2 linked regions of the Mariniflexile sp. TRM1-10 genome follow. The protein of the gene in region 1 interacts with the protein of each later gene in a pairwise test. Links are inferred from orthologs where the notes say so. Each region holds a gene or a part of one and is shown in the gene's direction. Other genes may lie near its edges.

Region 1 (3,205 bases):
TAGGAGAGGCAGGGAGGATGAAAACAAACATCTATAAAATATTAAAAGGCACTTTTTTGGTAAGTGATGACTCTTTTAAGAATTGGAGGTTTATCATATTTATTTCGGCTTTGGCTATAGTGATGATTGCGAGTTCACACAGTGCTGATAAAAAGGTGTATGAAATAGCGCGATTAAAAAATGAAGTAAGCGAAATGCGGTCGGCCTTTATTGATGGTCGCTCAAGGCTTATGAAATTAAAAATGGAATCGCATGTTATGGAAGTTATGTTGCAAAAAGGCATAGAACCATCGGTAATTCCACCAAAAAAAATAAAAGTAAAATCTCAAAAATAACATAGGGCTTAGTGATAAACGAGAAAAGCATATTAAACCGATTGTATTTTGTGGCAGGGTGTATGTTCATCTTCGGACTTGCTGTGCTGTTCAAATTGGTTAGTCTTCAGTTTTTCCAAGGCGATAAGTATAGAGCTTTAGCTGGCGAGCGTGTCATTAAAAATGTGGTGATTCCTGCAAATAGAGGTAATGTGTATTCTCTTAAAGGAAATTTGCTGGCAACTTCCATTCCTAAATACGATATTAGGTTTGATGCGTTAACGCCAACAGCGAAAACCTTCGAAAAATACGTAAAGCCTTTAAGTGATTCGCTTTCAAAATATTATGGAAAACCTTCTGGTTATTATCAAAACGAACTTAGAAAAGCACGTGTGAATAAAAATAGGTACCACTTAATCGCTAGAAATGTTGGGTACTTTGATTATATCCGTTTACGCAATTTCCCATTGTTGGAGTTGGGGGCATACAAAGGCGGGTTGATTGTAGAGCAAACGACCAAGCGTGAACATCCTATGGGTGGTATTGCACAGCGTTCTATTGGTTATGAGCGTTTTGATGAAAAGGGAAATGTGACTAGAGCGGGTATTGATGGTGCTTTTGGAGTGAAGTATTTACGTGGAACCGATGGGCAACGAAAAAAACAGCAAATAGGAAAAGGGCAGTGGAAGCCTTTGAATGATGCCAATGAAATTGATCCTAAAAACGGCTATGATGTTTATACAACCATCGATGTCAATATTCAGGATATTGCGCACCATGCACTTTTGGAGCAATTGGAAAAATACAAAGCAGATCATGGTTGTGTAGTGGTGATGGAAACAAAAACTGGCGAAGTTCGTGCTATTTCAAATTTAGGAAGAAACAGCGATGGCTATTATTACGAACGTTTAAATTATGCGGTTGGTGAATCCCATGAGCCAGGTTCTACTTTTAAATTAATGGCCTTAACTGCTGGCATTGAGGATAAAGTTATTGATACCAGCGATGTCGTAGATACCGAGAAGGGGATTATAAAATTCTACGGTGAATCGGTTGAAGATTCGCATCGTGGTGGTTATGGTAAAATTACGGTATCTAAAGCGTTTGAGGTGTCTTCGAACACAGGAATTGTAAAGGCTATTGATAAAGCTTATGGTAAATCACCGAGCAAATTTGTTGATAGGTTATACGCCATGAATCTTAATAATGATTTAGACCTACCTATTATTGGAGAGCCTAAGCCTGTTATTCCAGACCCACGAGTTAAAAACGGGCGTTGGAGTGGTATTGCTTTGCAGTGGATGGCTTATGGTTATGGCGTGTCTCTCACACCTCTACAAACTTTAACCTTTTATAACGCCATTGCTAATGATGGAGAAATGGTTAAGCCTCAATTTTTAAGGGAGGTAAAAGAGTTTGACGATGTGGTGGTGCCTTTTAAAAAGGAAGTGTTAAACGAGCAAATTTGTTCAAAAGAAACCATTTTAAAAGTAAAGCAATTACTTAAAAATGTCGTGGAGAAAAAACATGGTACTGGACACAGGTTGTATTCTGAAAACTTCTCGATGGCAGGGAAAACAGGAACCAGTCAAAAAGATTATGCTAATAAAGATAAGTTAAGTTATATCTCATCATTTGCAGGTTATTTTCCTGCTGAGAACCCAAAATATTCATGTATTGTGGTTATTCACGAGCCCGATAAAAGTGTGGGGTATTATGGTGCCGATGTATCTGGTCCAGTATTCAAAAGAATAGCCCAGAAAATATTTACTGATACGCCCATTATAGACGAGGTGAAGTCTTTGGATGTTAGAGTAGCTTCGGTAGAAACCGAATATGAAAGTTTCTATAAAACAGCCCAAACGTACAAAACCATTATGCCAAATGTGGTTGGTTTACCCGCTATGGATGCTTTGGCATTGCTGGAAAATATGCAGGTTAAGGTAAAAGTGAAATTAGAAGGAAATGGTATTGTTAAAAAGCAGTCCGTAGAACAAAATATAAAGTTAAAGAATAACCAAGTAGTCGTTTTAAAAGCTTCATGACCATATTAAAAGACATATTATATAAAGTAACTATTAACGCTGTGGTAGGTTCTACGGGTGTTGGAGTGACTGCTATTGATTTCGACTCTAGGAATATTAAGGGCGGCTATGTGTTTGTTGCTATTAAAGGAAGTGTTTCAGATGGTCATAAGTTTATTGATGTTGCCATAAAACAAGGCGCGGTTGCCGTGATTTGTGAAGTTTTGCCCGAAAAACTAAGTGATGGAGTTACGTATGTTGAGGTAGACAATAGCAGTAAAGCCTTAGCGATAATGGCTTCAAATTATTATGAAAACCCTTCAGGGAATTTAAAGTTGGTTGGTGTTACGGGTACTAACGGAAAAACGACAGTCGCAAGTTTGTTGTATCAGTTATTCAAAAAAGCAGGTTATAAAGTGGGATTGTTGTCTACCGTAAAAATTATGGTTGATACTATCGAGTATAAAGCCACCCATACGACTCCCGATTCTTTAACTATCAATAAGTATTTACAAGCGATGAATACTGAAGGTGTTGAGTTTTGCTTTATGGAAGTAAGCTCTCATGGCATTCATCAACATAGAACAGAAGGCTTGCGGTTTGAAGGTGGTATTTTTACCAATCTAACGCACGATCATTTAGACTATCACAATACATTTTCCGAATACCGCGATGTGAAAAAATCCTTTTTTGATGCGCTTCCGGAAAAAGCATTCGCTCTTGTGAACACGGATGATAAGAACGGATTGGTGATGCTGCAAAATACCAAAGCACGAAAATACACTTATGCTTTAAAAGGGTATGCCGATTATAAATCCCAAATTTTGGAAAATCAATTTGGAGGCTTATTGTTAAAGATAAATGATG
Region 2 (3,327 bases), 1.1 Mb from region 1 along the record:
GTGTAAAAACCACCATTCCATTCCACAGACAATTAATGGAGCATCCAGATTATTTAGCTGGAAATTATACCACTAAATTTATGGAAGATTTTGTTATAGAAAAACAAGTTGAAGAATAAATAGTAAAGACTCCGCAAGCAATTTCGGAGTTTTTTTATGGTGTTCCTTTTGCTTTTTTTAAAGTTACAAAGTTACAAAGTTGCAGAGTTGCAAAGCTAAAGAGATTATAATTTCAAAGTTGGTTCAAAAAAACCATCAACCAACAACCATCAACCAACAACCATCAACCATCAACCATCAACCAAAAATGACTCTCTCTTACTGGGAAATAAAATCATGGTTTACCAACATAGATTTCACTATTGTTGGGAGCGGTATTGTGGGATTAAGTTGTGCCTTACGGTTAAAAGACCAATTCCCTAAAGCCAACATATTAATATTGGAAAAAGGTATGTTGCCACAAGGTGCCAGCACAAAAAATGCAGGATTTGCCTGTTTTGGTAGCCTTAGTGAAATACTTGATGACCTAAAATCGCATTCAGAAGAAGAGGTTTTTAATCTGGTAAAAAAGCGTGTGAATGGTTTACAGCTGTTAAAAGAAACTTTGGGTGAGCGCGCTATAAATTATCAAAACTATGGTGGATATGAGTTGTTTTTAAATGATGATGATTTGTTTGAAGCATGTCTTTCAAAACAAGTAGACATCAATAGATTGCTTCAACCTATATTTAAAAAGGATGTTTTCAGCATGAAACCAAACAGTTTTCATTTTAAAAAGGTAAAAGAGCATTATATTTTTAATCCGTTTGAAGGACAGATAGATACAGGAAAGATGATGGAAGCTCTCCTTCAAAAAGCACAATCAAAAGGTATCAAAATATTAAATAACATAACGGTTGAAGGCTTTTCAGAAGCTGTCGATTCAGTAAAAATAAAAACCAATTCGGTCGAGTTTTCAACATCAAAACTATGTATTGCTACTAATGGTTTTGCAACGCAACTTATAAAAGAAGATGTAAAGCCAGCACGGGCACAAGTGCTCATTACAAAACCTATAGATAATCTCCATATAAAAGGCACGTTTCATTTAGACAAAGGTTTTTATTATTTTAGAAACATTGATAATCGAATTTTGTTAGGTGGTGGCAGAAACCTAGATTTTAAAGGTGAAGAAACAACCGATTTTGCTCAAACCTATATTATTCAAAACAAATTGGAAAGTATACTAAAAACGGTTATTTTACCTGAAATTCCGTTTGAAATTGAACAAAGGTGGAGTGGTATTATGGGCGTTGGAAAACTAAAAAATACTATTGTAAAATCATTGGGTAATCATGTATATTGCGGTGTAAAACTCGGCGGTATGGGAATTGCCATTGGGAGTTTGGTAGGAAAGGAATTAGCACAATTAATAGCATATCATGATTAGAAAATTATTTAGGTTTTTATTTAAAGGGCTCCTTTGGTTTTTTGCAATTTCTATAGGATTGGTTATTGTATTTAAGTGGATGCCCATTCCTGTTACCCCACTCATGGTTATACGAACCGTTGAACAAAAAATAGATGGAAAAGATATCGTTTGGAAACACGATTGGGAATCTATAGACCACATCTCCAAAAACTTGCAATTAGCAGTGATTTGTAGCGAAGATCAAAACTTTTTAAACCATCATGGGTTTGATATGAAAGCCATTGAAAAAGCGCTCATATACAACAAAAAAGGCAAGCGTACCAGAGGCGCAAGTACCATTAGCCAACAAACAGCAAAAAACGTTTTTTTGTGGCCACAGCGTAGTTGGTTACGTAAAGGCTTAGAGGCTTATTTTACGTTTTTAATAGAATTAATTTGGTCTAAAGAGCGTATTATGGAAGTCTATTTAAACAGCATTGAAATGGGTAACGGTATTTATGGTGCCGAAGCCGCAGCGCAACATTGGTTTAAAAGATCGGCTGCCAATTTACGTCAACAAGAAGCTGCTGCCATTGCCGCCATTCTGCCTAGTCCGTTACGATACAGAGCTAATCCTGCAACCAATTATATTCAAGGTAGAAAGAATTGGATAACACGTCAAATGCGCTTTTTTGGTCCTTTAAATTACGATTAAGCTATGGCTTCGAGTTTAGAAATTAAAAAAGAGCTGTATGTACAATGCTTTGATTTTGTTGAAAACAGATTTAATACGATTCAAAATACTATTAACGAAATACAGGAATCTTTAACCTCTGAAACCAAAAGTAGTGCTGGTGATAAACACGAAACAGGTAGGGCGATGCTGCAATTGGAACGTGAAAAAGCAGGAAGTCAATTGGCGGAAATTCAAAAAACCAAAGAAAGCCTATCGAAGATACAAATTTCAAATACTTCAGAATTTATTGGTTTGGGATCTGTTGTTTACACCAATAAAAGCAACTATTTTATTGCTATAAGTGCCGGTGAACTAAAAGTAGATAACGACGTATTTTATGCTATTTCGCCCCATACGCCTATTGGGCAATTGCTTATGGGAAAAACAGTGGGGAATGCGGTTGTTTTTAGGGAGCAACAGTTTAAAATTGAAAAGATATTTTAGAACTCATCTTGACTTTTTAGATTATTTTAATACAGAAAGACAAATATTTAATTTTTTATCTAAATCAATATCACTTTCAAAAAACACCATTTTACCATTCAAATCGGCTTCAATTAAGTAATAACTTCCTTTAAAATAAGCGTGTTTAACCGTTGCTTTTAAGTTTGAATTTTCGACTAATTTCAATTGATTTGCATAGACAATGCCATAATTTTCTATATCATTAAACTCATCAAAAAATGAAGCAATCAATTTGTTTTGTGGGTTCTTGTATAGTTGTTCAGGAGTGCCTTTTGCCATAATTTTGGCATCGTGCAATACGATCATCTGATCAGAAAATGAAAGCACGTCATCTTTATCGTGTGTAGCGACAATACAAGTGATATGTTTTTCTTTCAGATATTTAAAAAGACTTCGGCGTAGCGATTGTTTTTTGAAATTATCAATATGGCTAAAAGGTTCATCGAGTAGCAATACCTCGGGTTGTTTCGCAATGGCTTTTGCTATAGCAACCCGTTGCTTTTGTCCGCCGCTTAATTCTTTCGCTTTTGTATTGGCATAGGACTGTAGCTCTACCACTTCCAGCAACTCTTTTATGCGCGCTTGTTTTTCATCAGGATAAAAATTAGAAAGAAACGCACCAATATTTTCGGCGACTGTAATAAAAGGCATCAAATCGAATTCCTGAGCCACGTATTTCATGAATTCAGGACCAACGATGAGGTTGTGTTTTGGACCTAATATTTCCTTGTCTTTC

What was found.
Region 2: the proteins of CJ739_RS03595 (region 1) and mtgA interact in binary tests that used the Escherichia coli proteins (3 or more experiments, as listed by UniProt). The link is inferred for Mariniflexile sp. TRM1-10 from one-to-one orthologs.

The regions. Positions count from the first base shown.
Region 1 is NZ_CP022985.1:781,635-784,839, reverse strand. The notes cover bases 7-2,878. They hold CJ739_RS03595 (PASTA domain-containing penicillin-binding protein), read left to right. Parts: upstream 7-397; coding sequence 398-2,359; downstream 2,360-2,878. Other genes in these bases: CJ739_RS03590 (UDP-N-acetylmuramoyl-L-alanyl-D-glutamate--2,6-diaminopimelate ligase), read left to right, coding at 2,356-2,878; CJ739_RS03600 (FtsL-like putative cell division protein), read left to right, coding at 18-335. In the rest of the region: more of CJ739_RS03590, read left to right, coding at 2,879-3,205. UniProt on the Escherichia coli protein: Essential cell division protein that catalyzes cross-linking of the peptidoglycan cell wall at the division septum. Required for localization of FtsN.
Region 2 is NZ_CP022985.1:1,840,488-1,843,814, forward strand. What follows is about bases 270-3,263. They hold mtgA (monofunctional biosynthetic peptidoglycan transglycosylase), read left to right. Parts: upstream 270-1,421; coding sequence 1,422-2,105; downstream 2,106-3,263. Other genes in these bases: CJ739_RS07920 (NAD(P)/FAD-dependent oxidoreductase), read left to right, coding at 308-1,429; CJ739_RS07930 (3-oxoacyl-ACP synthase), read left to right, coding at 2,109-2,570; CJ739_RS07935 (ABC transporter ATP-binding protein), read right to left, coding at 2,592-3,263. Outside these bases: accC (acetyl-CoA carboxylase biotin carboxylase subunit), read left to right, coding at 1-119; more of CJ739_RS07935, read right to left, coding at 3,264-3,327. UniProt on the Escherichia coli protein: Peptidoglycan polymerase that catalyzes glycan chain elongation from lipid-linked precursors. May play a role in peptidoglycan assembly during cell division in collaboration with other cell division proteins.